Regions from separate parts of the Cryptosporangium arvum DSM 44712 genome, predicted to be linked through region 2. Evidence: riboswitches for the same ligand, from Rfam matches in the RefSeq annotation. Region 2 holds a riboswitch; each other region holds the start of a gene.

Region 1 (7,393 bases), 2.5 Mb from region 2:
ATGCCGTCGACAAGCGACTCGGTGCGGTGCCGGTGCGCCCACAGCGGCGCGATCAGACCGCCGGTGGAGTGGGCGTGGACCAGCACGGTCTCGTGCGCGTCCTCACCGCGGATGATGTCGACCGCCGCATCGAGGTCGGCGAAGTACTCGGTGAGGCTTCGGCAGAAGTACGGCGTCTGGTGCGGACGCAGGCTCCGGCCGTATTTGCGCAGGTCGATGGCGTAGAAGTCGAAGCCCTCCTCGACCAGGCGGTCGGCGAGGTGGGTCTGGAAGAAGTAGTCGACGAATCCGTGGACGTGCAGCACGGCGCGTCCGGTGGGCTGCTCCGCGCGGCGGCGGATCAGCGTCGCCACGACCTCGCCCTGGTCGTCGCGACCGAGCGGGATCGTGCGCTGTTCGTACGGCTCACCGAGTACGTCGGTGGTCCAGGCTTGCGCCTCCGTGGAGATCGCCATGAACAGAGGTTAACCGGCCAGTAGGGGAGCCCGGGAAGTCGGGCTCGGCGCCCTCGAACTCGGGACGCCGGGCGTCGCACGGTGTTCCCAACCGAAGGAGAACCCCCGATGACCACCACGTATACCGCCACCCCCACTCGCGAGCAGAACAAGTCCGCCACCCGCACCTGGGCCGCGATCGGCGTCGCCGCCGGCGTCACCGGGGTCGCGAGCATCCAGACCAGCCTGACCATCGACGCCGGCTACGCCCCCGACACCATCGGTGACCCGGAGAAGGTGGTCGAGCGGCTGGCCGACCAGACGGTCGCGATCCTCGTCACCCACACGCTGACGATCGTCACCGCGCTCCTGCTCGTGGTGTTCGCGGCCGGCCTCAAGCGCCGGCTGGAGGCGCAGGCCCCGGTGGGGAGCCTGCTGCCGTCCGTCGCCGCGTCCGGCCTCGGGCTCGTGTCGGTGGCCGGGCTGCTGGGCAGCGGCCTGACCACTGAGTTCGTGTTCGGGGCCAACGCGCCCAAGGGTGAGCTGGTGGCCGAGTCCGGCGACTTCTACGCCCACTGGATCGCGACGATCCCGTGGCTGTGGGTCGGGGCCGGGCTCGCGGGCGTCGCGGTGGCCGCGGCCGCGCTCAAGCACTCGGCCGCGCCGCGCTGGATCGGCTGGGTGGGCGTCGTGCTCGGCGGCCTGACGCTGGTGGCCGGCATCTCGCCGCTGCAGTACATGGCCGGCTTCACCGGCCCGGTGTGGCTGCTCGTCACCGCGCTGGGCTTCCTGTTCGCCGACCGGCGTCACGTCTGATTCCCGACCGGAAATGTCGTACGCCGACGGTACGGTCATCGACCGTGACCACCGCCACTGTCAGCGCCCTGGCCAGCGAGAACGCCGGCCCGGGCACTGACGGCACGCCCCGGGTGGCGGCCGCGGTCACGGCGCTGGCCTGGCTGCTGGCGGTCGGCTCGGCGGTACTGCTGCTCGCGGCCCGGCCACCGGTGAACGAACTGCTCTGGTTCTTCACCGTCGACGCCACGGTGGCCGCCGTGTACGGAACGGTCGCCGGGCTGACGCTCTCCCGCCGCCGGCACCCGGTGCCGTGGCTGGTCGCGCTGATGGCCCTGGGCGGTGGCGTCTCGGCGCTCGCGATGGCCTACGCCGCGCTCGGAGCGCAGCGGTCACTGCCCGGCACCGGCCTGGCCGCGAACCTGATCAGCGTCGGCTGGGTGCCCGGCACGATGGCGATCTTCCTGGTCGTGCCCTGGCTCGTGCGTGATCATCCGCTCGACCGCATCGGCCGGGCCGGCGTCAGCCTGGGCGGTGCGGTGAGCGTCGGCTTCCTCGGCGTGAACCTGACGCAGCCCGAATCCCCGAGCCCCGTCGTCGTCCTGGCCACCGCGTCCGTCGCCGTCGGTCTACTGGCGGCGGCCGACGTCACCCGGCGCCGGTTCCGCGGCCCCGCCGGCGAACGCGTCGGCCTCGGCTGGCTCGCCGCCGGCACCGCGCTCATGGCACTCTCGTTCCTACCGTTGGCCCTGGTCGGAGTCGTCGCGGCCCCGATCTGGTTCACCCCGGTGCTGCACCTCGCCGCCCAAGCGGTGTTTCCGGCGGCGATCCTGGTCGCGGTGCTGCGTCAGCGGATGTGGGGGCTGGACCTGGCGATCAGCCGGGCCGTGCTGGGCGGGTTGCTCACCGTCGGTCTGGTGATCGTCTACGTCGCGGTCACCGCCGTGCTCACCCGGCTGCTCCCCGGCGACGGCATCGCCCAGATCGTGGCCGCCGCGGTCGTCGCGGTCGCGGTGCAACCGTCCCGGCTCTGGCTGCAGGGCCGGGTCCGGCGACTGGTCTACGGCGACGCGGCCGAGCCCGAACGGGCCGTGCGTCGTCTCGGCCGGCACCTCGGCGGCGCGCAGAGCCCCGAGGAGCTGCTCGACGGGCTGGTCGAGAGCGTCGGGCACGCGCTGCGCCTGGAGTCGGTGGCGCTCGAGGTCGAGGGCGTGCCCGCGGCGTCCTGGGGCTCGCCGACCGCGTCGCCGCTGCTGGTGCCGCTGCGTCACCGCGGCTCCGAGGTCGGCGTCCTGCGCCTCACCGCTCCGCCCGGTGAGGCGCTCGATGCTCGCGCGCTGCGCTCGCTCGACGAGCTCGCGTCGGTCGTGGCGGCGGGCGTCGTGCTCGCCCGAGCGTCCCAGGATCTGGCCGACGCCAGAGCGCGGCTGACCTCCGTGCGGCTGGAGGAGCGGCGGGTCATCCGGCGCGAGCTGCACGACGGTCTCGGGCCGTCGCTCGCCGGCATCCGGCTCGGTCTGCAGGGGGCACGAAACCTGATCGGGAGCGACCCGAAAGCCGCGGGCACGCTGCTCGCCGCCCTCCAGGACGAGCTCGACGGACGCGTCGAAGACGTGCGCGCGCTCTCCCACAACCTGCTGCCACCGATCCTCGACGAGCTGGGACTGGAGGCGGCGCTGGCCGAGCTCGCGTCCCGGCACGCGGAGGGCGGCCTCGACGTGCGGGTGCGCTGCGCGGGCACCGAAGCGCTCGAACCGACGCCGGCCGGCGCCGCGTACGGCATCGTCGCGGAGGCGGTGATGAACGTCGCCCGGCACGCCGACGCGTCCGGCTGCTCGGTCGAGGTCGTGGCGGCCGCGGACGAGCTCCGGATCGAGGTCGAGGACGACGGCACGGGGGTGCGGCCCGACGCCGTGCCCGGTGTCGGGACCCGCTCCATGCGCGAACGTGCGGAGGAACAGGGCGGCACGTTCGAGGTCGGGCCAGCCCCGACCGGTGGCACCCGGATCACTGCCGTGCTGCCGCTGGCCGCGCCGTGACGCGCCCCGGCGAGGTCATCCGGGTGGCGGTCGTAGACGACCACCCGGTGTTCCGGCTCGGGATGGCAGCCCTGCTGAGCAGCCTCGACGGCATCCAGGTGGTGGCGCAGGCAGCCTCCCGAGCCGAGGCCCTAGCCGCGATCAGCCCCGGCACCAGCCCCGCCCCCGGCCCTCGCACCAGCTCCGGCCCTGGCGTCAGCTCCGGCCCTGGCGTCAGCTCCGGCCCTGGCGTCAGCTCCGGCTCCGGCCCCGGCCCTGGCGTCAGCCCCGGCCCTGGCGTCAGCTCCGACCCTGGCGTCAGCCCCGGCCCCGGCCCCGGCCCCGGCTCCGGCTCGGGCACCAGCCCCGGCCCTGGTGTCGGCTCCGGCCCCACGCCCGACCTCGGCTCCGGCTCGGGTACGGACCCCGGCCCTGGCGTCGACGTGGTGATCATGGATCTGCATCTGGGTGGCGACTCCGGCGTCGAGACCACCCGGGAACTGATCCGGCGGTGGCCCGACCTGCGTGTCCTCGTCGTCACGATGCTCGAGGACGACGAGTCGGTCGTCGCGTCGGTCCGCGCCGGTGCTCGTGGCTACCTGCTCAAAGGAGCGACGCCGGCCGAGGTCGAGCGGGCCGTTCGGGCGGTCGCGAACGGCGAGGTCATTCTCGGTCCGCAGGTCGCCGCGCGGGCGATCAGCTACCTGTCCGGCGCCCGCACCGCCGGGCCGGTGCCGTTCCCCGAACTCACCGACCGTGAGCGCGAGGTGCTCGACCTGGTGGCCCGGGGGTACGACAACACGACGATCTCGCGGCGGCTGGTCCTGAGTCCGAAAACCGTGCGGAACCACGTCGCCAACATGCTGACGAAGCTCGGGGTGCCAAGCCGGGCGGAGGCGTTGCTCCTGGCTCGGGAACGTGGTCTCGGAGGCGTGTGACCTGGGGAAGCCGGGTAATCACCGGTATCCGGAGGTGTCATATGTCGGACTACTTCGCTGATCGGGCCGAGGCGGGCCGTGCGCTGGCGGTCGCCGTGGCCGACCATCTCAAGGAGCACGAGGTGCCACTCGTGCTGGGGCTGCCGCGCGGTGGTGTTCCGATCGCACGCACCGTGGCCGCCGCGGTCCACGGCGAGTTGGACGTCGTCGTCGCGCGGAAGATCGGGGTGCCGTGGCACCGCGAGCTGGCCGTCGGGGCGGTCACCGTGGACGGGCCGGCGCTCTTCGACCGGGGACTGCTCGGTCAGGTGGGCCTCACGCTGGAGGAACTCGAGCCCGACGTGGAGCGCGAGCGCGCCGAGGCGGTGCGTCGCACCGAGCGGTACCGCGACGGACGGCCGGCGCCGGTGGTGACGGGGCGCACCGTGGTCGTGGTGGACGACGGGCTCGCGACCGGGGCCACCGCGCGGGCCGCGCTGCGGTCACTGCGCGTGCTGCGGCCCGGCCACCTGGTGTTCGCGGCACCGGTGTGCGCGCCGCAGGCGGTGGCGATGCTCGGCGCCGAGGCCGACGCGGTGGTGTGCGTCGCCGCGCCGCCGGAGTTCCGGGCCGTCGGGTACCACTACCGTTCGTTCCCGCAGCTCACCGACGAGGAGGTGGAAGCGGAGCTGGCCGCGGCCCGGCGTGAGTCCGCGTCGCTGCGGCTCTGAGGCGGTGACGCACGTCTCGCGCCTTTGACGGCGGGCGCGTGGTGAGTCAGAGTTACCGCGAGCGGAGGGCAGGAAGACCGGTGAGAATCCGGCGCGGTCCCGCCACTGTCACCGGGGAGCCGACCTCACTCAACGGTCACGGCCGGTAACGGCTGGAAGGCCGAGGACACGCTTCGATCCGGGAGCCAGGACACTGCGTCCGCTCCCTGCGAGCCTGCTCGCAGGCCATCGCACACGCGGGCGCGGACACCCGCGGGAAGGATCCTGGCATGCCCTCGTGCGTGATCGGCGGGTGACTCCGCCCTATCCGTTCTCCGCGGTCGTCGGGCTGGACGACCTGCGCTTGGCGTTGACGCTCAACGCCGTTTCGCCGGCAATCGGCGGTGTGCTCGCCCGGGGCGAGAAGGGCACCGCGAAGTCGACGGTGGTCCGGGCGCTGCACGCCCTGCTCCCACCGGTCACGGTGGTGGCCGGCTGCCGCTTCGCCTGCGACCCCGCCTCTCCGGACCCCCAGTGCCCGGATGGCCCCCACGCCGACGTGACCGCCGAGAGCCGGCCCGCCCGGCTGGTGGAGTTGCCGGTGGGTGCCACCGAGGACCGGCTGGTGGGTGCGCTCGACCTCGAGCGGGCGCTCACCGAAGGCGTGCGGGCCTACCAGCCCGGGCTGCTCGCGGCCGCGCACCGGGGCGTGCTCTACGTCGACGAGGTCAACCTGCTCGCCGACCACCTGGTCGACACGCTGCTCGACGCGGCCGGCATGGGCCGCGCGTACGTCGAGCGCGACGGCGTCTCGGTGCGGCACGCGGCCCGGTTCCTGCTGGTCGGCACGATGAACCCGGAGGAGGGCGAGCTCCGCCCGCAGTTGCTCGACCGGTTCGGGCTCACGGTGGAGGTCACCGCCAGCCGCGACCCCGCGGAACGGGCCGAGGTCGTGCGCCGCCGGCTGGCCTACGAGGCCGACCCGGAGGGCTTCGCGGCCCGGTGGGCCGAGCACGACGCGGAACTGGCGGGCCACATCGTCGAGGCGCGCGCCCGGCTGGCCGACGTCGTGCTGAGCGACGCCGCCCTGCGCCGGATCAGTGCGGTGTGCGCCGCCTTCGACGTGGACGGGCTCCGGGCCGACCTCGTCACCGCGCGGACGGCCGTCGCGCTGGCCGCCTGGCACGCGCGTGACCACGTCACCGACGACGACATCCGGAGCGCCGCCGAGCTGGCCCTGCCGCACCGCCGCCGGCGCAACCCGTTCGACGCTCCCGGCCTCGACCAGGACCAGCTCGACAAGGCCCTGCAGGAAGCCGCCGACAACGACCCGGACGACGACCCCGACGACGACCCGGGCCGCGGGCCGGACGACCCCGGCGGCCCGGACGACGGCGGCCCGGACGACGACGACCCGGACCACGGTGGTCAAGCCGACGGCGACGCGACCGACAGCGACGCGACCGAGGCCGACGCGAACCAGGGCGGCCCCGACCGGCGTCAGCCCGACGCGGCCCCGAGCGCACCGCACGACGGCCCGCCTCCGTCCGGACCGCAAGCCCCGGCCGACCGGGCCGCCGACGACGACACCGACGATCGGCCGCGCCGGCTCGCCGCCGCCGAACAAGCCGCGGTCCGCGCCACCAACCCGTACCGCACCAAGCTGCTCACCGTGCCCGGCATCGGGCGCTCCCAGTCCGACGCCTCCGGCCGCCGCTCGCAGGCCGAGGCCCGCCGCGGCCGCGTGGTGCGCTCCACCCGCACCGACGGCCCGGTGACCGACGTCCACCTGATCGCGACGTTGCTGGCGGCGGCGCCGCACCAGAAAGCCCGCGGACGCACCGCCGGCCTCCGGCTCGAGAAGCAGGACCTGCGCGCCGCCGTCCGCCGCGGTCGGGAGAGCAACACGATCCTGTTCTGCGTCGACGCGTCCGGTTCGATGGCCGCGCGGCAGCGGATGGCCGCGGTCAAGGGCGCGGTGCTGTCGTTACTGCTCGACGCCTACCAGCGTCGCGACACCGTCGGCCTGGTGACGTTCCGGCGGGACACCGCGACGCTCGCGCTACCGCCCACCGGCAGCGTCGAAGTGGCCGCGCGCCGCCTCGAGGAGCTTCCGACCGGCGGCCGGACCCCGCTCGCCCAGGGGCTCGTCAAGTCGGCCGAGGTCCTGAAGATCGAGCGACGACGTAACCCGCACCGACGTCCGCTGCTCGTCGTGGTCACCGACGGCCGGGCCACCTACGGTCCGGACGCCAGAGCCGCCGCCCGCCGCGCCGCCGCGTACCTGGCCGCCGAGGGCACCGCGTCCGTCGTCGTCGACTGCGAGAACGGGCCGATCCGCTTGGGGCTCGCGCAGGAACTCGCCGTGCACCTCGGGGCCACCGCGTTCCGGCTCGAGGAACTGAACGCCGACAACCTGGCCGGTGTCGCGAGGGGAGCAGCCTGATGCCGCAGGGCAAACCGACCACCGTCCCGAACGACGGCCTCACCACCCGCCAGCGCCGCCGCCGCCCGATCCT
Region 2 (7,393 bases):
ACCGCCGCGTTCGTCAAGAAGAACGCCCGTAAGCTCGACGACGCGATCGACGAGTCCAACGACCTGCGCTTCGAGTACTTCGGCCTGCGGACGGTGGCCGACCGGTACCTGCTGCGCCACCCCCACGCCCGGCTGGTCGTCGAGACTCCGCAGTACTGGCTGTTGCGGGTCGCCTGCGGCCTGAGCACCACCGCCAAGGAAGCCATCGGCTTCTACCGGCTGCTCGCGAGCCTCGCGTACCTGCCGAGCTCGCCGACCCTGTTCAACTCCGGCACCCGTCACACCCAGATGTCGAGCTGCTACCTGGTCGACTCGCCGAAGGACGAACTGGACTCGATCTACCAGCGGTACGCGCAGGTGGCGAACCTGAGCAAGTTCGCCGGGGGCATCGGTATCGGGTTCTCCCGCGTCCGCGGCCGCGGTGCGCTGATCCGCGGGACGAACGGCCAGTCCAACGGCATCGTCCCGTTCCTGCGCACGCTCGACGCCTCGGTGGCGGCGGTCAACCAGGGCGGCCGACGCAAGGGCGCGGCCTGCGTCTACCTCGAGCCGTGGCACCCCGACATCGAGGAGTTCCTCGAGCTGCGCGACAACACCGGCGAGGACGCCCGCCGGACCCACAACCTCAACCTCGCGAACTGGATCCCGGACCTGTTCATGCGCCGGGTCGAGGAAGACGGCCTGTGGTCGCTGTTCGACCCCGACGAGTTCCCGGACTTCCCCGATCTGTGGGGCGAGGACTTCGAGCGGGCCTACGAGGCCGCCGAGCAGGCCGGCCGCGAAGTCCGGAAAATCAAGGCCCGCGACCTGTACGGCAAGATGATGCGCACGCTCGCCCAGACCGGCAACGGCTGGATGACGTTCAAAGACGCCTCCAACCGCCTCGCGAACCAGACCGCCGACAAGAAAAACGTCGTCCACCTCTCCAACCTCTGCACCGAGATCATCGAGGTCTCCAGCGACGACGAGACCGCCGTCTGCAACCTCGGTTCGGTCAACCTCGCCGCGCACGTCGCGGGCACGGACCTGGACTGGGAGAAGCTGCGCGCGACGGTGCGCACCGCGGTGGTCTTCCTGGACCGCGTGATCGACATCAACTTCTATCCGACCCCGCAGGCCGCGGCGAGCAACCCGCGCTGGCGCCCGGTCGGCCTCGGCGTGATGGGGCTGCAGGACGTGTTCTTCGCCCTGCGGCTCCCGTTCGACGGAGCGGACGCCAAAGCGCTGTCCACGAAGATCGCCGAGGAGATCTACCTCACCGCACTCGAGGCCTCCGCGGACCTGGCCGAGCAGTTCGGCGCGCACCCGGCGTTCGCCGACACCCGGGCGGCCCGCGGCGACCTGCAGCCCGACCTCTGGAACGTCGAGACCAGCGGCGAACGCTGGGACGCCCTCCGGACGCGGGTCGGCACCACCGGTCTGCGCAACTCGCTGCTGATCGCGATCGCCCCCACCGCCACGATCGCGTCCATCGCCGGCTGCTACGAGTGCATCGAGCCGCAGGTCTCCAACCTGTTCAAGCGCGAGACGCTCTCCGGCGAGTTCCTCCAGATCAACTCCGCGCTGGTCCGCGAGCTGAAGGACCGTGGCCTGTGGACGGCCGAGGTACGCAACGCGATCAAGCAGGCCGACGGCTCGGTCCAGGGCATCACCGCGCTGCCGGCCGAGGTCCGTGAGCTGTACCGCACGGCCTGGGAACTGCCTCAGCGCGCGCTGATCGACCTCGCCGCCGCCCGGGCGCCGTTCATCGACCAGTCGCAGTCGCTGAACCTGTTCCTGGCCTCGCCGACGATCGGCAAGCTCTCCTCGATGTACTCCTACGCCTGGAAGACCGGGCTCAAGAGCACCTACTACCTGCGGTCACGCCCGGCGACTCGCATCCAGCAGGCGACGGTTGCCGTCGCCGCGCCCAGCACACCCGAGCCCGAAATCAGCGAAGCCATCGCCTGTTCGCTGGAGAACCCCGAGTCCTGCGAGGCCTGCCAGTAATGCTTCTCGACCCCGGCATGGACCTCACGTTGCGTCCCATGCGTTACCCGCACTTCTTCGACCGTTTCAAGGACGCGATCAAGAACACCTGGACCGTCGAGGAGGTCGACCTCCACACCGACCTGCGCGACCTCGCGAAGCTGTCGCCGGCCGAGCGGCACCTGGTGTCCCGGCTCGTGGCGTTCTTCGCCACCGGCGACACGATCGTCGCCAACAACCTCGTGCTCAACCTGTACCAGCACGTGAACTCGCCCGAAGGGCGGCTCTACCTCTCCCGGCAACTGTTCGAGGAGGCCGTGCACGTCCAGTTCTACCTGAATCTCTTGGACACCTACGTCCCCGACGAGAACGAGCGCTTCGAGGCGTTCGCCGCCGTCGAGAACATCCCGTCGATCGCGCGGAAGGCCGAGTTCTGCTTCCGCTGGATCGACTCGCTCGGCGACCTGCACCGCCTCGAAACCCGGGCCGACCGCAGGAAGTTCCTGCTCAACCTGATCTGTTTCGCCGCGTGCATCGAAGGGCTGTTCTTCTACGGCGCCTTCGCCTACGTCTACTTCCTGCGTTCGCGCGGCCTGCTCCACGGCCTGGCCTCCGGCACGAACTGGGTGTTCCGCGACGAGTCGATGCACATGGCGTTCGCGTTCGACGTCGTCGAAACCGCTCGCCGCGAAGAGCCCGATCTCTTCGACGACGAGATGGCCCAGCAGGTCCGGGACATGCTCGCCGAAGCCGTCGAGTGCGAGACCCAGTTCGCCGAGGACCTCGTCGGGCCGGGCGTGCCGGGCCTGTCGCTCATCGACATGCGCGAGTACCTGCAGCACGTCGCGGACCGGCGGCTGCTGCAGCTCGGGCTCGACCCGATGTACGGGTCGTCGAACCCGTTCGGCTTCATGGACCTGCAGGACGTCCAGGAGTTGTCGAACTTCTTCGAACGCCGCGTCTCCGCGTACCAGGTCGCGGTCCCGGGTTCCGTCGCGTTCGACGAAGACTTCTAGCTCTACGCCTGCCGGGCTGGGGCCGGTCGCTCCCGCGACCGGCCCCAGTGGTTCCGGCCGAGTCGTCCCGCTCGTCAGCGGTGGCCGATCACCCACCCTCGCGTGCTGGGGGTGTGCAACTAACTGTCCCGGCGGACCTCGGCGGCCGCGGCCACCAGGTGCGCGAGCGAGGCCTCCACCTCCGCGTAGCCGCGGGTCTTGAGCCCGCAGTCGGGGTTGACCCACAACCGCTGCGCGGGCACGACCGCGACCGCCCGGCGCAGGGCGTCGGTCACCTCGTCCCGGGCGGGTACGCGGGGGGAGTGGATGTCCCAGACACCCGGGCCGACGCCCCGGCTGTACCCGGCCGCGGCGAGGTCGTCGAGGATCTCCATCTTCGACCGGGACGCCTCGATGCTCGTCACGTCCGCGTCGAGCGCGTCGATGGCGGGCAGCACCTCACCGAACTCGGAGTAGCAGAGGTGGGTGTGGATCTGGGTGGAGTCCGCGACCCCGCTGGTCGCCAGCCGGAACGACCCGACCGACCAGTCGAGGTAGGCCTTCTGGTCGGCCCGGCGCAGCGGCAGGGTCTCCCGCAGCGCCGGCTCGTCGACCTGGATGATCCGGATCCCGGCCGCCTCCAGGTCGTGGCACTCGTCGCGCAGAGCGAGTGCGACCTGGTTCGCGGTGTCGGCCAGGGGCTGGTCGATCCGGACGAACGACCACGCGAGGATCGTCACCGGACCGGTCAGCATGCCTTTGACCGGCTTCGAGGTCAGCGACTGCGCGTACGCCGACCACGCCACGGTCATCGGCGCTCGGCGCGTGACGTCGCCGTGGATGATCGGAGGACGGACGCAGCGGGAGCCGTAGGACTGGACCCAGCCGCCGACGGTGGCCGCGAACCCGCCGAGCTGCTCCCCGAAGTACTGCACCATGTCGTTGCGCTCGGGCTCGCCGTGCACGAGTACGTCCAGGCCGAGACGTTCCTGCCGCGCGACGACGTCGGCGATCTCGGCGCGCATCCGCTCCTCGTACCCGGCCGCGTCGAGCCGCCCGGCGCGGACCTCGGCGCGGGCGTGGCGCAGCGCGTCGGTCTGCGGGAACGACCCGATCGTGGTCGTGGCCAGCGGCGGCAGGTTCAGCCGCTGCTGCTGGGCGGCGGCCCGGTCGGCGTAGGCACCCCGGCGCGAGTGCTCCGGGCGCAGCGCGTCCAGGCGGGCGCGGACGGTCTGGTCCCGCCATGCCTCGGGTGCCTCGCCGGGAGAGGCGGGGAGGCCGCCGACGCCGTCGTCCAGGACCTTGCTGAGAGCGACGATCTCGTCGACCTTCTGCCGGGCGAACGCGAGACGCTCCACCAGCGCCGGGTCGAGGTCGGTCTCGGCGGCCAGGTCGACCGGCACGTGGAGCAGCGAGCACGAGGTGGAGACCGCGACGTCCTCGGCCAGGCCGCTCAGCGTGGCGTAGCGCGCGGCCGCCGCGCCGAGGTCGGCGCGCCAGACGTTGTGGCCGTCGACGAGCCCGGCGACGATCGTCGTGCCGCTGACCGTGCCGGTGCCGGCGAGCCGGTCCAGATCCCGGGCCCCGTTGACCAGGTCGAGGCCCAGCGCGTCGACCCGGGTCTCCAGCAGCGCCGGCAGGGCGTCGTCGAGCGCGCCGAAGTACGTGGCGACGAAGATCTTCGGCCGGTGCTCGAGCGCGACGAGCCGGGCGTAGGCGGCGCGGAGCGCGTCGATCTCCGCGGGGGTGCGGTCGGCGTCGTAGGCGGGCTCGTCGAGCTGTACCCACTCGGCGCCGGCGTCGGCCAGCGCGCCCAGGATCTGCGCATGGACCTCGACCAGGTCGTCGAGACGGTCGAACGGCCGGAAGCCCTCCGGCGCACCGTCGGCGGCCTTGGCCAGCAGGAGGAACGTCGCCGGGCCGATGAGCACCGGCCGGGTCCCGGGTGCTTCCGCCAGCTCGGCCAGGGCTTTCGCGGGGTCGGCCGCGAAGACGGTGTCCGGGCCGATCTCCGGCACGAGGTAGTGGTAGTTCGTGGCGAACCACTTGGTCAGCTCGAGCGCGGGCTCGGCGTCCACACCGCGGGCCATCGCGAAGTAGGTGTCCAGGTCGGACAGCCCGAGACGGCGGAACCGCTCCGGAACCGCTCCGACGGCGACCGCGGTGTCGAGCACGTGGTCGTAGTAGGAGAACGTGTTGGACGGGATCGCCTCCAGCCCCGCCTCGCGAAGGGTGCGCCACACGTCGGCGCGCAGCTCAGCCGCGAGGGCGTGCAGGTCGGCTTCGGTGATCCGGCCCGCCCAGTAGCCCTCGACCGCTTTCTTCAGCTCGCGGTGGGGGCCGATGCGGGGATAGCCGAGGACGGTGCTTCGTCCGAAATTACTCATGAGGTCCTTCCCTCGAAGATCCGATGGACCGAAGGAAGGCAGGGGAGGGCACAGCGCAGCCGCCGACCCCGCCCTGACCCTCCCTCGGGGTCGTCGGCGGCGCACACGGGTCGCGTGCGCGGTGCGGGCAGGTCTTCGGACTCGTGGGCTGTTTCCGACCGGCCGGAGCCGGACGGGCGTTCCTACTGGCCGTCGCTTCCCAGGCCGTGGCCGGCCCAGTGCTTGATTGACGGCGGTCGTTCCCACTCACCGCTGCGGGGCAGTCCCGGATTCCCACCGGGTTCCCTCTTACGACGCCCCGTCTGGCTGACGGGGCGAACCAGCACTGCGCTCCATCGTAGACGCCGCACGGGCCCGGAGACCGTCGCAGGGGCGTTGCTCACGGCCGGGCGCCGGGCACCGCCGGGGAAGCGATCGACTTCCGGGACCAACGACTCACGCGTCACGGCGGGCGATGGGCGCCTGTGGTCGCCGGCCGTGGCTCGCCTGGGCGGGTGGCGCTCACCGACGCGCCGATCGCGGTCGCGGTGTGCGGCGGAGTCGCTCAGCGGCTGGCGCGAGCCAGCGGGGTGCCGTCGAGGGCCTGGCGGAAGGCGACCAGCGAGTCGAAGACCTGGAGGACACCGGCCTCCTGCAGTTCCCCGACCGAGAAACCGCCGGTACGGACCCCGAGAGTGGGGATCTGGAGCTTGGCGGCCGCTTGCGCGTCGAAGATCGAGTCCCCGACCATGACCGCGCTGGCTCCCTCGACCTTGGCCAGGGCCGTCGCTATGAGGTCGGGCTCGGGCTTGCTCTTCGCCACGTCGTCGGAGGTGGTCCAGGCGTCGGCCAGGGACTTCCCGTCGATGAGGTCGAGAAACCGGTCGACGTGGTCGGTCCGGCCGGAGCTGGCCAGGACCAGTCGGAAGCCGCGTTCCTTGACCTCGGCCAGCAGATCGTGGGCACCCTCGAACGGCTGGATCTCGTCGATGAGCCGGTCGAACTCCTCCGCCCACGCTTTGCGCAGGTCGTCGCCGTGCGCTTCCTCGATGTCCCGGCCCCCGACCTCGGGCACGAACATGTCTCCGCCCATCCCGATCCCGCGGTGGATGCGCCACAGCGGATGGGTGATGCCGAAACGGCGGAAGGCACGGAACCACGCCAGAGCGTGCTGGTAGTTGGTGTCCACCAGGGTTCCGTCGACGTCGAAGATCGCGGTGTCGGCCATACAGTGTCTCTACCCGGTCCGACGGTCGTCACGCGTCCCACCAGCAGCATCGCACCCGCGAATCCGGCGACGGGCCGGATGTCGGCCAACGACTACGAGCGACTGGAGCAGGGGCACTCGCGGTCCGTGCGGTGGGCCCGTCCGACGACGAGACCACCCATCTCTGCTGCTGGCCGGCACCTGGACGCACTCGGCTGGATGGGCGTGGGGTTCCCGCTGCCGTCCGAGCTCACCGGCTGGGACCGCCGGACCCGCTCCGGCCCGGAACTGCCTGCCTACGTCCGCTGAGCCGTCAACTCAGATCCACCCCGCGTCCTTGGCGATACGGATGGCGTCGATGCGATTGCGCGCGTTGAGCTTCATGACGACCTTCGTGAGGTAGTTCCGCACGGTGCCGAGGGACACGTGAATCGTCGCGGCGATCTCCTGCGGCTCCGCTCCACCGGCGGCCAGACGCAGAACCTGGATCTCCCGGGCGGAGAGGGGATTTTCCCCGATGTCCCAGGCGGTGAGGGCCAGTTGGGGGTCGACGACCCGCCGGCCGGAGGCGACCTCACGAACCGCCTGGACCAGGCGCTCGTACGGGGAGTCCTTGAGCAGGAAACCCGACACGGACAGGGACAGTGCCCGGCGCAGCGTTCCGGGGCGGTCCAGGCCGGTGAGGATCAACGTTCGGCAACTGGGCAGTCGCGCGTGCATCTCCCGCGCGGCCGACAACCCGTCGAGTACCGGCAGATCGATGTCGATGATCGCGACGTCGGGCCGGGTGCGGAGGGCCGTCGGCACGATCTCGTCACCGCGGCCGACCTCGCCGACGACGGTCATGTCCGCCTCGA
Region 3 (7,393 bases), 2.2 Mb from region 2:
GGTAGCGACGTGGCACTCACGAAGCGTGAATTTACTCACCAGTAGCTACCCCGGCAATCGATTCATTCGTTCTCTCGAGCAGCGCGAACATCGCGCTCGTCGGATTTGTTACCGGGACACGGATTCGAGTTCCCGCTCCGGGGTCTCGGCGAGGTGCTCACGGAGCTTCTCGCCTTCGATGTCGACGTTCGGCAGCGCCCGGTCGAGCCAGCGCGGAAGCCACCAGGCCGCCCGCCCGAACAGCGAGATCACCGCGGGCACGATCGTCATCCGGACGATGAACGCGTCGACCGCGACGCCGAGCGCCAGCGCGAAGCCGACCGACTTGATCGTCGGGTCGTCGATCAGCACGAACCCGGCGAACACGCTGGTCATGATCAGCGCGGCCGCCGTGACCACCCGGGCGCCGTGGCCCATGCCGCTGACCACAGCCTCCTGCGCGCCCTCGCCGTGGACGAAGTCCTCACGCATCCGCGAGACGAGGAACACCTCGTAGTCCATGGCCAGGCCGAACAGGATGCCGATCAGCAGGATCGGCAGGAAGCTCACCAGCGGCCCCGGCGTCGAGACGCCGACCAGGCCCGCCAGGTGCCCCTCCTGGAAGATCCACACCGTGATGCCGAACGTCGTCCCGACCGTGAGCAGGAAGCCCGCCGCGGCCTTGAGCGGCACCAGGATCGACCGGAACACCAGCATCAACAGCAGAACCGAGAGTCCGACGACGAGCGCGAGGTAGATCGGCAGCGCGTCGGAGAGCTTCTCGGAGACGTCGATGCCGATCGCGGTCTGGCCGGTCAGCGAGACGTCGGCACCCTCGATACCGGCCGTGCGGTCGCGGACGTCGTGCACGAGCGTCTCGGTGCCGGCCGCGGTGGGGCCGTCCTTCGGGATGATGCCGAGCAGCGCGGTCCGCTTGTCCGGGCTGAAGTTCGGCGGCGCGACCGCGACCAGGTTCGGCGTGCCGGCCAGCGCCTGGTTCACCTTCTGCACGGCGGCGCCGGTCTGCTCCGGGGTGTCGGCCGCGACGACGAGCGCGAGGCGTCCGTTGAAGCCGGGCCCGAAGCCCTCGCTGATCAGGTCCGCGGCCGCGCGGGCCGGCGTGCCCTCGGCGGCCTGGCTCGGGTCGGGCAGGCCGAGGCGCATGTCCTTGGCCGGGATGGCCAGCAGGCCCAGCCCGAGGATGCCGACGATGATGACCGGGACACGCAGCTTGATGACGAGCCGTGCCCAGCGGAACCCGAACGCTTCCCTGGTGGTGCCCTCGTGCTTGCCGGGCCCCTCGCTGTCCTTCTCGGCGACCTCGTCCGAGGCGTGCCGGGGCTCCGCTCCGGTCTCGGCCGCGAGCTCGGCGCGGGCCTTGCGGGACAGCACGCGCAGCTTGGCGAAACCGAGCAGCGCGGGCAGCAGGGTCACCGCGACCAGCACCGCGACCGCGACCGTGCCGGCGGCGGCCAGGCCCATCGCGGTGAGGAACGGGATGTTGACGACCGAGAGGCCGGCCAGCGCGATGACGACCGTGATACCGGCGAACACGACCGCCGACCCGGCCGTGCCGACCGACCGGCCCGCGGCCTCCTCGGGGTCGAGCCCGTCGGCCAGGTGCTGGCGGTGCCGTGAGGTGATGAACAGCGAGTAGTCGATGCCGACGGCCAGGCCCAGCATCAGCGCGAGGATCGGCGCCGTGCTGTTCAGCTCGATCACGCTGGTCAGCGCGAACAGGCCGGCCATTCCGGCGCCGACGCCGATCAACGCGTTGAGCATCGTCATGCCGGCGGCGACGAGCGAGCCGAACGTCACCAGCAGGACGAGCAGCGCGACGACGACGCCGATGGCCTCCGTGCCGCCGACCTCCGGCGGGGAGCTCATCACCTCGCCGCCGTGCTCGACCTGCAGCCCCGAGTCCAGCGCGGCCCGGCCGGACTTCTCGTACGCGGTGCGCTCGTCCTCGGTGATCTCGTCGGCGCGGTTCTCGAACTGCACCTGGATCAGCGCGTACCGGGCGTCGGGCGTCAGCGCCCTGGCGCTGTAGGGGTCGACCGCGGCGACGACGCCGGGCAGCGACGCGGCTTCCTTCACCAGGCCGGTGACCGCGGCCGCGAACGACGGGTCGGTGAGCTTCTTGCCTTCCGGCGCGGCCACCACGATCGTTCCGGTGGCGCCGCTCGCGGCCGGGAACTCACGGGCCAGCGCATCGAGCGCGCGCTGCGATTCGGTGCCCGGTAACGCGAAGTCGTTCGTGGTCGCGCCCTTGAACGCGACGGCGGCGCCCCCCAGTGCGACGAGCACCACGAGCCAGAGAGCGACCACCAGATTGCGACGGCGGAACGAACCGCGGCCGAGTCGGTACAGCAGGGTTGCCAATGTGGATCCTCGGTCGGAACGGAGACGACACCAAGTCAGATGGTGCCTCCCGATCGGAGCATCCGCTAGCCGAGCGGCTAGTTGTGTGAGGTTTGACTCACACGATCCAGTAAGTCCACGGCCGCGCGGCCGGCCCACGCGCCCCCGAAGAGGGGCCAACTACTGTCGATCCGAAGGGAATCACTCTCCGTATATCCGGTAACCGATCCCGGCCCGGAGGAAGTCCCATGTCGAGCACCGTCAGATCTCGGACCGGCCGCGCCGCCGCAGGGTTCGCGCTCGTCGCGGCGGGAGCGCTGGCCACCGGCTGCGGCGGCGACTCGTCGCCGTACGTGCCGGACCCGGCCTACGCGACCACCGCGGCTCCGGCGCCACCGACCCCCGTCGACGAGACCGAGACGGCACCGGTCACGGCGCTGGACGTGCTCCTCGGCGTCTGGAGCCGCTCGACCGACACGATGGAGGTGGCCATCCGCTTCCTCCCGGACGGCACCTACCGCAGCGTCGAGGTCTACTCACCGGTCGAGTCCGGCGGTGTCTACACGCTCCAGCGTGTCGAGGACGGCGTCGCGCAGGTGAACAGCGCCGCGCTCCGGCTGGTGGGCCGGACGGCGACCGTCTCCCGGCGGGCCACCGACGACTCCGGCGGTGACTACGACCGGTCGACCCCCACCCGGACCGGCTCGTACACCTGGCAGGTCGACGGCGACGAGCTGCACCTCACGGACGCGGGTGGCGTCGACGCGGTCTTCACGAGACAGCGGTGAGGACCCCGTACCGGTGGCTCGGCGGCCTCCGGGGAATCGCGCAGCTCGCCGGGCTCGTCGTGGCGGCCGCGCTGGCCGGCCAGGCCACCGTGACCTACAGCGCGGCGAACGACGGGTGGCAGGGGTCGGTCCGGCAGGAGGTCGCCCGATCGTCGGCCATCCAGGAGCAGGTCCGCGCGGTCTACGGCGACGAGGCGCCCAAGGCGTTGCGCATCGTCGTGGACGAACGCCTCGCCACCGAGCTCGACCGGCTCAGCGCCGACAACCCGCTCGCCGCCACCCAGCGCGACACCGCCCGGGCCACCGCGGACAGCCTGCGCGCGGCGAACCGCAAGTACTTCCCGGCGACGCTCCCGGCCGATCGGCAGTACACCACCGACGACGGCGGCGCGGACGTCGTCGCCCGGCTGCGCGTCCTGCGCCGGTCCGAGCTCGACGAGCAGCGGGCCGCGGGAGAGCCGATTCCCGATCCGGCGTCCGCGCTCCGGGACGGTGACGCCGCGGGCGCCGACGGTCTCCGGTACGCGCTGGGCGCCGTGGGGGCGAGCCTCCTGGCCGCGCTGCTGGCCGCGGTCCACTACCGGGCCCGCCACCGGCGCCGCCAGCAGGAGGTCGCCGAACTCGTCGAACAGCCGCGTCAGTCGGCCGCGGGGCGGCACCGGCAGGTCACCGTGGTGATCCTGACGCTGTGGGCGGTGGGCGCCGTCCTCCCCCTGGCTCAACTCGTGTTCGGAGCCGAGGAGCAGCGTTCCCAGGCCACCGCCGCCCGGCTGGCCGCGGTGCTGACCACGGACATCGCGGCGAGCACCGCGCGCACCGAGTTCCTGACCCAGGGGCGGCAGGTCGCCCAGGAGGTGGGGGTGCGGGCCCGCGCCCGGGAACTGAGCGCGGAGTCCGCCACGCCGTCGGAGGCCGCCGACCGACGCGCGGTCGCGGCGGCCGAGGAGCGGGCGTCCGCGGCGCTCGACCGCATCGCCGCGTCGATGGCGCGTACGCCACGCGCGGACGATCAGCTGGACCAGCGGATGGCGACCGCGCTCACCAGCGACGAGGCGGACTGGACGACGCTCATCGACGCGCAGAACGACCAGGCCGACCGGGCCGGCGACTGGGGCGACCGGTCCAACCGGATGGTGTGGGGAATCGTGCTGATCACCGGCTTCGCGACGCTGTTCGGCGTCGCGGAGTGGCGCTACGAGAACGTCACCAGGGCGAGCACCGGGCGCTGAAAGGCCTGCGTGTTACGGTCGGGACGCCAGTCAACCCACGAGGTGGGTCAGGGAACCCGGTGCGAATCCGGGACTGACGCGCAGCGGTGAGGGGGACGGCCGCGGTACAGGCCACTGGGCTCCCTGCCTGGGAAGGCGCCGCGGCCGGTCGAACCCGAGTCCGAAGACCTGCTGGCGACCGGCGTCCACCAGGGCGGCGGATCGGCTACGGGCCTCGCGATCGGGTCCGCGATCTCTCGAGGTACCGCATGCGGTTACGTCATGGGCTCGTCGCGAGCCTGCTCCTCCTCACCGGCTGCGGCGGGGCCGCCGGGTCCACCGCCCCGGACTCCGGTTACCCGATCAGCGTGACGAACTGCGACCGCTCGGTGAGCGTCGGCAAACGCATCGAGAGAGCCGTGTCGATCAGCCAGCCGGCCAGCGAGCTGCTGCTCTCGCTCGGGCTCGAGGACCGGATGGCCGGGACCGCCTCGTGGAGCGACCCGGTGCTGCCCGCCCTGGCCACGGCCAACGCGAAGGTGCCGCGGATCGCCAAGGACTTCCCGTCGTTCGAGCGGCTGCTCGAAGACGAGCCGGACTTCGTCTACACCACGTTCGCCTACACGTACACGGCCGAGGGCGTCGCCGATCGCGCGAGGTTCGACCAGGTGAAGATCCCGACGTACCTCTCGTCGAGCGAGTGCACCGGGCAGGACGCCACCCAGACCCGCGCGCTGACGATCGACGACCTCTACCGGGAGATCACCGACCTGGCGACGCTGTTCGACGTGCCGGACCGCGGCACCGCGCTGGTGGACTCGCTGAAGAAGCGGATGGCGACCGCGGTGGACGCGCGTGACGTCAGCCTGGCGTGGTGGTACTCGAGCACGAAGGCGCCGTACATCGCCGGGTGCTGCGGCACTCCGGGCCTGGTCACCGCGGCCGTCGGAGCGAAGAACGCGTTCGCCGACGGGAAGCAGCTCTGGCCCGAGACCGGCTGGGAGAGCATCCTCGACCGCGATCCGGACGTGCTCGTGCTGGCCGACCTGACCCGCGGCGACGACGGCGACAGCGCCGCCGCGAAGATCGCGTTCCTGGAGTCCGACCCGGTCGCGCGCCGGCTCACCGCGGTGAAGAACAAGCGGTACGTCGTCCTGTCCGGCTCGGACATGGACCCGGGCGTGCGCACCGTGCAGGCCGTGGAGAAGGTGTCGGCGGGCCTGACGAAGCTGGGGTACGGGACCGAGTAGATGGCGCGGCTCGGGCTCGGCGCGCTTATCGGGGTGAGCGTCCTCGTGGTGTCGGTCGCGGTGGCGATCACGATCGGACCGGCGGACCTCTCGGTCCGTGACGTGTTCGCCGTGGTCACCGAGCATCTGGGCGGGCCGCCGTCCAGGCTCTCGACGATCCGGGACGCGATCGTCTGGGATCTGCGCCTGCCCCGGACGCTGCTCGCCGCGGTGTGCGGCGCCGGGCTCGCGCTCTGCGGCGCGGTGCTCCAGGCGCTGCTGCGCAACCCGCTCGCCGATCCGTACGTGCTCGGCATCTCGTCCGGGGCGTCGACCGGCGCGGTGCTCGTCCTCGTGCTGGGCGTCGGCGCCGGGAGCGTGGGCCTCGGCCTCGGGGCGTTCCTCGGCGCGGTGGTCGCGTTCGCGCTGGTGCTCGCGCTGGCCCGGATCGCCGGCGGCACGACCGACCGGCTGATCCTCGCCGGTGTCGCCGGCACCCAGCTGTTCGCGGCGGTCACGTCGTTCGTCGTGATCTCCTCGGCCGACGCCCGGCAGACCCGGGGCGTGCTGTTCTGGCTGCTCGGTTCGCTCAGTGGCGCCGGCTGGGGTGACGTGGTGCTGTGCGCGGCCGTGCTCGCGGTGGGGTTCGCGGTCTGCGCCGGCCTGGCCCTGTCGCTCGACGCGTTCGCGTTCGGCGCCGACGCCGCGGCCGCGCTCGGCGTCCCCGTCGTGGTGGTCAGAGCGGTTCTGCTGGGCGTGACCGCGCTGCTGACCGCGGTGCTGGTGAGCGCCGCCGGCGCGATCGGGTTCGTCGGGCTGGTGCTGCCGCACGCCGCCAGGGCCCTCGTCGGCCCGGCGCACCGGCGGTTGCTGCCGGCCACGGCGCTGGTCGGCGCGATCTTCCTGGTCTGGGTCGACACGTTGGGGCGCACGCTGCTGGAGCCGCAGGAGATACCCGTCGGCGTGGTGACCGCGCTGATCGGGGTGCCCGCGTTCGCGGTGGTGCTGGGGCGGAGGGTGCGGTGAGCCTGCGTGCCGAGAGCGTGAGCTGGGCCGCCGGGGGGCGGCTGATCGTCGACGCGGTCGACCTGGACGCCGCGCCGGGCAGCACGGTGGGCCTGCTCGGCCCGAACGGATCGGGGAAATCGACGCTGCTGCGGGTGCTCGCCGGGCTCCGGCGGCCGTCCGCCGGGGTGGTGACGCTCGACGACGCGCCGCTGTCGTCGCTGGGGCGGCGGGGTCTCGCGCGGCGGCTGGCCGTGGTGGAGCAGCACGCGGTGACCGACGTCGACCTGACCGTGCGTGACGTGATCGCGCTCGGGCGGGTACCGCACCGGCGTGGTCTCTCCGCCCCGTCGGCCGCGGACTCGGCGGCGGTACTGACGGCGGCCGCGCGGACCGGGTTGACCACGCACCTCGACCAGGAGTGGCGCACGCTCTCCGGCGGGGAGCGCCAACGGGCGCAGATCGCCCGGGCGCTGGCGCAGGAGCCGCGGGAGTTGCTGCTCGACGAACCGACGAACCACCTGGACATCGGACACCAGCTGGAGCTGTTGGCGCTGGTGTGCGCGTTGCCGGTGACGTCGGTGGTGGCGCTGCACGACTTGAACCTCGCCGCGATGTTCTGCGATTCGGTGGTGCTGCTGCACCGGGGGCGCGCGGTGGCCGCCGGTACCCCGGCGCAGGTGTTGACGCGGGAGACGATCCGGGAGGTGTACGGGGTGTCGGCCCTGGTGTCCACCGGCGCCGACGGCCGGCCCACCATCCACTTCGCCCGCCCTCCTGGTTGAACCGGTCGCGGGCGCGGCTCGTCGGAGGGGTGTGGGCC
Region 4 (7,393 bases), 3.1 Mb from region 2:
GACGGGGTCGTCGACGCGTGCTGGGAAGCGCTGAAACCCGGCGGCCGGCTGGTGGCGAACGCGGTGACGATCGAGTCGGAGGCCGTGTTGGCTCGCTGGCAGGCGTCGCTGGGCGGCGACCTGACCCGGGTCTCGATCAGCCGGGCCGCGCCGGTCGGCGGGTTCCTCGGGTGGAAGCCGATGATGCCGGTGACGCAGTGGGTGGTGACGAAGCGGTGACAGTGCATTTCATCGGGGCCGGACCGGGCGCGGCGGATCTGATGACGCTGCGCGGGAAAGCGCTCATCGAGTCGTCGCCGGTGTGCTTGTACGCGGGTTCGCTCGTCCCGGCGGAGTTACTCGCGTGGTGCCCGGCCGGGGCGCGGCTCGTCGACACCGCCGCGCTGAACCTGGACGAGATCGTCGCCGAGCTGGTCGCGGCGGACGCGGCCGGCCTGGACGTGGCCCGGCTGCACTCCGGCGACCCGTCGGTGTTCAGCGCGATGGCCGAGCAGATGCGCCGGCTCGACGCGCTCGGCCTGGACTACGACGTGACGCCGGGTGTCCCGGCGTTCGCGGCGGCGGCCGCGTCGCTGAAGCACGAGCTCACCGTGCCGGGGGTCGGGCAGACCGTGATCCTCACGCGGACGTCGGCGCGCGCGACGCCGATGCCGCCGGGCGAGGACCTGGCGACGCTGGGCGCGAGCCGGGCGACGCTGGTGCTGCACCTGGCCGTGCAGCGGATCTCCGAGGTGGTCGCGGAGCTCGTGCCGAACTACGGCGCTTCGTGCCCGGTCGCGGTGGTCGCGCGGGCGAGCCGGGCCGACGAGGTGGTGCTGCGTGGAACGCTCGGCGACATCGCGGACGCGGTGGCCGGGGCCGGCATCGTCCGGACCGCGGTGATCGTCGTCGGGTCGGTGCTGACCGCCTCGGAGTTCTCGGACTCGCACCTGTACTCGGCCATCCGGTGTCGAGAGTCCTGATCCTCGGCGGCACCGGCGACGCCCGCCGGTTGGCGTCGTTGCTGATCGGCGGCCACGACGTGGTCAGTTCACTGGCGGGGAGGGTGCGTTCGCCGCTGCTCCCGCCGGGCGAGGTGCGGATCGGTGGGTTCGGCGGGGTCGACGGGCTGGCCGCGTACCTGCCGGGTTTCGACGCGGTGATCGACGCGACCCATCCGTTCGCGGCCCGGATGACCGCACACGCGGTCGAGGCGTGCGCGCGGGTGGGGGTGCCGCTGGCGGTGCTGCGGCGCCCGGGGTGGGACGAGGAGCCCGGTGACCGCTGGGTGCGCGTCCCGTCCGTTGCCGACGCCGCCGAGGCGCTGTCGCCCGGGCAGCGCGTGTTCCTGACCACGGGCGTCCGTGGCCTGGACGCGTTCGCGGGGGGTGACCAGTGGTTCCTGATCCGGTGCGTCGACCCGCCGTCGGTTCCGTTGCCGCCGCGCTCGTCCGTGCTCCTCGCCCGCGGGCCGTTCGCCTACGCCGACGAACTCGCCCTCCTGCGCGAGCACTCGATCGACGTCGTGGTGACGAAGGACAGCGGGGGACGCGCCACGTACCCGAAACTCGAGGCGGCCCGCACCCTGGGCCTCCCGGTGGTCATGATCACGCGCCCCGTCCTCCCACCCTCCGCCAGCACGGTCGGCACCCCGGAGGCCGCCGCCCGCTGGTTGGAGAGTCAGGCCGGATAGCGCCGCGGGGTGTAGACGGTGTGCCCGTCGGTGCGGGTCTGGGACGAACCGACGATGAGCAGCGTGCGCATGTCGATGTCGGCGGGGTCCAGTTCGCCGAGCCGGACGATCCGGACGCTCTCCTCCGGGCCGCCGACGTCCCGGCCGACGACGACCGGGGTGTCGGCGTCGCGGTGTTCGAGCAGCAGCGCCTTCGCGGCGACGATCTGCTCGCGCCGGCTCTTCGACGCGGGGTTGTAGATCGCGATCACGAAGTCCGCGGCCGCGGCGGCGGCCAGCCGGGACGAGATGACGTCCCAGGGCTTGAGGCGGTCGGAGAGCGACAGGATGCAGAAGTCGTGGCCGAGCGGCGCACCGACGCGGCTCGCCACCGCCTGGGCCGCGGTCAGGCCCGGCACGACCCGGACCGGCACGTGTTTCCAGCGCGGCTCCTCCGCGACCTCGAGCACGGCCGCGGCCATCGCGAAGACACCGGGGTCGCCGGAGGACACCACGGCCACCCGGGCGCCCCGCGCGGCCAGGTCCAGCGCGAACGCGGCCCGCTCGGCCTCGACCCGGTTGTCCGACGGGTGGCGGCGCTGGCGCGGGTTGGCCGGGACCCGGTCGAGGTACGGGCCGTAGCCGACCAGGTCGTCGGCGGCCGCGAGCGCCGCCTGCGACTCCGGCGTCTGCCACTCCCGCCCGGCCGGGCCCAGCCCCACCACGACGACTTCGCCCGTCGACGCCGTGCTCGGAGCGGCCGGCGCCGGGGCGAGATCGGACAGGCCGGGGGAGAGGCGGCTCGGAAGCACCGCGATCGAGAAGTACGGCACGGTCTCCGGATCGACGTCGGCCAGCGGCGCCGTGCGCTCGGACGGCGTCGTCGCCCGCTCCACGTACCAGGCCTCGTCGAGCCGGCCGGCCGTCTCGAGCGCCTCACGCACCGCGCCGAACGTGCGGCCGAGCTTCATGATCACGGCGGGGTCGTCCCCGGCCAGCCGGGCGGCAAGCGTCGCCGACGGCAGCGTTCCCGGCAGCACGGTGAGCACTTCGTCCCGCTCCACCAGGGGCCGCCCGAGCGTCGCGGAGGCCCCGCTCACCGACGTCACGCCGGGCACCACCGTGGCCTCGTAGCGGGGTGCCAGCCGCTTGTGCAGGTGCATGTACGAGCCGTAGAAGAAGGGGTCGCCTTCGGCCAGCACCACGACGTCCCGGCCGGCGTCGAGGTGGGCGGCCAGCCGCGCCGCACACGATTCGTAGAACTCGTCGAGTGCGCCCTGGTACCCGCCGGGGTGCGAGGTGGCCTCGGTGGTGACCGGATAGATCAGCTGCTCTTCGATCTGGCCTTCGCGCAGGTACGGGGCCGCCACCGAACGCGCGATGCTCCGCCCGTGCCGCGCGGAGTGGTAGACGACCACTTCGGCCGCGGAGATGAGGCGGGCCGCCTTCACGGTGACCAGCTCCGGGTCCCCCGGTCCCAGACCGACGCCGTACAACCGTCCGCTCATCACTCTTCCTCGCTGGCCAGCGCGTTGAGCGCCCCGGCCGTCATCGCGCTGCCGCCCCGGCGTCCGCGCACGATCAGGTACTCGAGCCCGAGGTCGTTGGCCGCCAGCGCCTCCTTTGACTCCGCGGCGCCGACGAAGCCCACCGGGATGCCGAGCACGGCCGCGGGGCGCGGCGCCCCGGCCGCGATCATCTCGAGCAGGTGGAACAGGGCCGTGGGGGCGTTGCCGATCGCGACGACGGAACCTTCCAGGTGCTCACGCCAGAGTTCGAGGGCGGCCGCACTGCGGGTGGTGCCGAGCGACGAAGCCAGCGACGGCACGCGGGCGTCGTTGAGCGTGCAGATCACCTCGTTCGACGCCGGGAGGCGGCGGCGGGTCACCCCCGAGGCCACCATCTGCGCGTCGCAGAGGATCGGTGCGCCGGACCGCAGTGCCCCGATCGCTCCCGACACCGCGCCGGGGGAGAACGCCAGATCGTCGACCAGGTCGACCATGCCGCAGGAGTGGATCATGCGGACCGCCACCCGGGCGACGTCCTCCGGGAGGCCGCTCAGGTCGGCCTCCGACCGGATGATCGCGAACGAATGCCGGTAGATCTCCGCACCGTCGCGGATGTACTGCCCACTCAACGCGTGTTCCTCCTGGCGGCGGCCACGGCCGCGGGTAGCTCGTCGACACCGACGGGTTCGCCGTCGACCTGGTATCCGTCCGCGGTGGCCAGAACGTCCACATGGACGCCGGCCGGGTGCCCGCACCGCCGCTCGCACCCCGCGAAGTGCACGGGAAGCAGTTCACCGGGGTGGAGGAGCGCCGTCCCCGCGTCGGCCCGGACGTCGGCGCGTGACTTGGCGCACCCGGGGAGACCCGTGCAGGCCGACGCGCTCGCCCAGGCCGACGCGGGATCGGTGACCAGCCCCGCCTCGGCCAGCGGAGTCAGCGCCTCCGCCCCCACGCCCGGCAGCACCACCCCCCGCCACGGCGTGACGATGATCTCGCCCCGCGCCACCCCGGCGATCGCGTCCATCTGGGTTGCGGTGAGCCGCCCCAGGGGCACCACCACCCCCAGCGCCCCCGCGAGTACACCGATCGGGTCGGCGCCGCGGTGCGACGGAAGAGCGGAGGGTTCGACCAGGTCGCAGGCCAGCGCCGACCGCATCCGGCCGGCGACCCGCGCCACGGCGTCGTCGAGCTCGGACAGACGCCAGGCCTTGGAGGCCTGAGCGACGCGCTCCAGCAGGAAGCACCGCGCGGCGGCGATCAGGGCCGGAACGGCCTGGTCGGCCCGGACCCGCAGCCCGCTGTCGACGCCGGCCAGCAGCACCGGCACCGGCTCGGAGCCGAGCAGGACGGTCACGTCGGCGCGCAACGAGACCACGTCCCGATCGGTGTCGATCGCGAACAGGAACCGGCCGGGCAGGTCGGCCAGTTCCGGGGATGCGCAGAGCGCCCGGTCGAGCGCGGATACCACCGCACCGAGCCCTCCCAGCGGCGACGCGACGACGTTGCGTACCCGCTCGTGCGTGGCCGAGGGCAGCAGGCCGGCGTCGGCCAGCCGCGAGGCCAGCGCGTCCGGATCCGTGACGCCCCTGATCTGCAGATTCGCCCGAGATGTGAGCTCCAGTGGGGCGAAGTCGCGCAACGCACGCCACTGGGTGAGGCTCACCACACCGCCGGGGATCCGCACCCGTGCCAGGCCGCCGTCGGCCGCCTCGTGCACCTGCAACGCGCCTGGGCAGCTGTCGGCAGCCTGGCGGAAGGGCACGGCGGTGGGCATAGCCCGGATGCTACGTGTCGCTCCGGTGATCCCCCTTGGGCCCACTTGACGATTGCGACCCTGATCACCAGTGTTGAAAGGCCATGAGCGGTGTCAGGTGGAGGAAGCCGGTGTGAATCCGGCGCGGTCCCGCCACTGTCACCGGGGAGCGAGCCTGCATCTTCAGCCACTGCATCAGCGCGGGAAGGCAGCAGGGGAGTGTCGATCCGGGAGCCAGGAGACTCCAGGTACCGCTGACCACGACCCGGGGCGCGGACCCCGAGTGAGGACGCCCCGCGTGATCTTGCTGCTCTCGACGTCGGACACCGACCTGCTCTCGGCCCGGGCGAGCGGAGCCTCGTACCGGCTCGCGAACCCGGCCCGGACCGGCGTCGACGACCTGCCCGGCCTCACCGACGGTGTGGACCTGGTCGTCGTCCGGATCCTCGGCGGGCGCAGGGCCTGGGAGGAAGGGCTCGACGCGCTGCTGGCCGGGCCGTTGCCGGTGATCGTGCTGGGCGGGGAGATCGCGCCGGACGCGGACCTCATGCAGCTCTCGACGGTGCCGATGGGAGCCGCGGCGGAGGCGCACGCGTACCTCGCGCAAGGCGGGGCGGCGAATCTCCAGCAGCTTCACAACTTCCTCAGCGACACCGTCCTGCTCACCGGCCTCGGCTTCGAACCCCCTGCGGAAATGCCCACCTGGGGCGTTCTGGAACGCGAATCCCGGGGCGACGGGCCGACCATCGCGGTGCTCTACTACCGGGCCCACCACATCGCCGGGAACACCGCGTTCGTCGAAGCGCTGTCCGGCGCGATCGAGGACGCCGGTGGCCGGGCCCTGCCGATCTTCTGCGCCTCGCTGCGCACCGCGCCCGCCGAGCTGCTGACGACGCTGCGCACCGCGGACGCCCTCGTCGTCACCGTGCTCGCGGCCGGCGGCACCAAACCCGCCACGGTCAGCGCGGGCGGCGACGACGACGCCTGGGACGTGGGCGCGCTCGCCGCGCTCGACGTCCCGATCCTGCAGGGACTCTGCCTCACCAGCAGCCGCGCCACCTGGGACGCCAACGACGACGGGCTCTCTCCGCTCGACAACGCCACCCAGGTCGCGATCCCGGAGTTCGACGGCCGGATCATCACGGTGCCGTTCTCGTTCAAGGAGATCGACGCCGACGGCCTCACCGTCTACGTCGCCGACCCCGAGCGCGCCGCCCGGGTGGCCGGCATCGCGGTCAAGCACGGCATCCTGCGCCACATCGCGCCGGAGAAGAAGCGCATCGCGCTCATGCTCAGCGCCTATCCCACCAAGCACGCCCGGGTCGGCAACGCGGTCGGCCTGGACACCCCGAAGTCCGCGGTGAAGCTCCTGCAGGCGTTGGCGGACGCCGGCTACGAGGTCGGGGACCTCCCCGGCGTCGAGGCCCAGGACGGCGACGCCCTCATCCACGCGCTGATCAAAGCCGGCGGCCACGACACCGCCTGGCTCACCGAGGAGCAGCTCGCCGCGAACCCGGTACGGATCCCCGCGGAGACCTACAAAAAGTACTTCGACTCGCTCGACGAGAAACTCCGCGAGGCGATGGAGCGCCACTGGGGCCCGCCCCCCGGGGAGCTCTACGTCCACGAGGGAGACATCGTGCTGGCCGCGCTGCGCGGCGAGAACGTCGTCGTGATGATCCAGCCGCCGCGCGGATTCGGCGAGAACCCGGTCGCGATCTACCACGACCCCGACCTCCCGCCGAGCCACCACTACCTGGCCGCCTACCGCTGGCTGGCCGCCGAGTTCCACGCCGACGCCGTCGTCCACCTGGGCAAGCACGGCAACTTGGAGTGGCTGCCCGGCAAGACCGTCGGGATGTCGGCCGCCGACGGCTCCGACGCCGCGCTCGGTGACCTGCCGCTGATCTACCCGTTCCTGGTCAACGACCCGGGCGAGGGCACGCAGGCCAAGCGGCGCACGCACGCAACGCTCGTGGATCACCTGGTGCCCCCGATGGCGCGGGCCGACAGTTACGGCGACATCGCCCGGCTCGAGCAGCTGCTCGACGAACACGCGAACATCGCCGCCCTGGACCCGGCCAAGCTGCCCGCGATCCGCGCGCAGATCTGGACGCTGATCCAGGCCGCGCGCCTCGATCACGACCTGGGCCTTGACGACCGCCCGCACGACACCGAGTTCGACGACTTCCTGCTCCACGTCGACGGGTGGCTGTGCGAGGTCAAGGACGTGCAGATCCGCGACGGCCTGCACGTCCTTGGCGACGCGCCGGCCGGTGAGGCGCGGGTGAACCTCGTCCTCGCGATGCTCCGGGCCCGCCAGATGTGGGCCGGTCAGGTCGCCGCGCTTCCGGGCCTGCGCGAGGCGCTCGGCCTCTCCGAAGCCGGCGACGAGGCCCGGTCCGATGTCGACACGATCGACGCGATCGCCCGTGACCTGGTCGCCGCCATGGAGGAACGCGACTGGGACCCCACCGTCGG

The links. Region 2 has a riboswitch for cobalamin ahead of metE (5-methyltetrahydropteroyltriglutamate--homocysteine S-methyltransferase). Riboswitches for the same ligand answer to the same signal wherever they lie in the genome.
Region 1: another riboswitch for cobalamin. It lies ahead of CRYAR_RS06770 (putative cobaltochelatase); the one in region 2 lies ahead of metE (5-methyltetrahydropteroyltriglutamate--homocysteine S-methyltransferase).
Region 3: another riboswitch for cobalamin. It lies ahead of CRYAR_RS07995 (ABC transporter substrate-binding protein); the one in region 2 lies ahead of metE (5-methyltetrahydropteroyltriglutamate--homocysteine S-methyltransferase).
Region 4: another riboswitch for cobalamin. It lies ahead of cobN (cobaltochelatase subunit CobN); the one in region 2 lies ahead of metE (5-methyltetrahydropteroyltriglutamate--homocysteine S-methyltransferase).

What each region holds. Positions count from the first base shown of each region.
Region 1 covers NZ_KK073874.1:1,467,922-1,475,314, forward strand. The annotation lists gene CRYAR_RS06745 (alpha/beta hydrolase) at 1-455, opposite strand, end outside; gene CRYAR_RS06750 (hypothetical protein) at 564-1,250, shown strand; gene CRYAR_RS06755 (histidine kinase) at 1,295-3,268, shown strand; partial or broken gene CRYAR_RS50610 (LuxR C-terminal-related transcriptional regulator) at 3,685-4,185, shown strand; gene CRYAR_RS06765 (phosphoribosyltransferase) at 4,227-4,895, shown strand; cobalamin riboswitch at 4,965-5,091, shown strand; gene CRYAR_RS06770 (putative cobaltochelatase) at 5,188-7,320, shown strand; gene cobO (cob(I)yrinic acid a,c-diamide adenosyltransferase) at 7,320-7,393, shown strand, end outside.
Region 2 covers NZ_KK073874.1:3,951,981-3,959,373, forward strand. The annotation lists gene CRYAR_RS17630 (ribonucleoside-diphosphate reductase subunit alpha) at 1-1,989, shown strand, start outside; gene CRYAR_RS17635 (ribonucleotide-diphosphate reductase subunit beta) at 1,989-2,984, shown strand; gene metE (5-methyltetrahydropteroyltriglutamate--homocysteine S-methyltransferase) at 3,104-5,350, opposite strand; cobalamin riboswitch at 5,460-5,689, opposite strand; gene CRYAR_RS17645 (HAD family hydrolase) at 5,895-6,557, opposite strand; gene CRYAR_RS47360 (hypothetical protein) at 6,636-6,845, shown strand; gene CRYAR_RS17650 (response regulator transcription factor) at 6,855-7,393, opposite strand, start outside.
Region 3 covers NZ_KK073874.1:1,725,397-1,732,789, reverse strand. The annotation lists gene CRYAR_RS08015 (TetR/AcrR family transcriptional regulator) at 1-20, opposite strand, end outside; gene CRYAR_RS08010 (MMPL family transporter) at 109-2,361, opposite strand; gene CRYAR_RS08005 (hypothetical protein) at 2,589-3,128, shown strand; gene CRYAR_RS08000 (hypothetical protein) at 3,125-4,357, shown strand; cobalamin riboswitch at 4,368-4,547, shown strand; gene CRYAR_RS07995 (ABC transporter substrate-binding protein) at 4,606-5,586, shown strand; gene CRYAR_RS07990 (FecCD family ABC transporter permease) at 5,587-6,591, shown strand; gene CRYAR_RS07985 (ABC transporter ATP-binding protein) at 6,588-7,355, shown strand.
Region 4 covers NZ_KK073874.1:879,155-886,547, forward strand. The annotation lists gene cbiE (precorrin-6y C5,15-methyltransferase (decarboxylating) subunit CbiE) at 1-219, shown strand, start outside; gene cobM (precorrin-4 C(11)-methyltransferase) at 216-962, shown strand; gene CRYAR_RS04005 (cobalt-precorrin-6A reductase) at 947-1,672, shown strand; gene CRYAR_RS04010 (precorrin-2 C(20)-methyltransferase) at 1,660-3,159, opposite strand; gene CRYAR_RS04015 (precorrin-8X methylmutase) at 3,159-3,788, opposite strand; gene CRYAR_RS04020 (hypothetical protein) at 3,785-4,933, opposite strand; cobalamin riboswitch at 5,034-5,157, shown strand; gene cobN (cobaltochelatase subunit CobN) at 5,211-7,393, shown strand, end outside.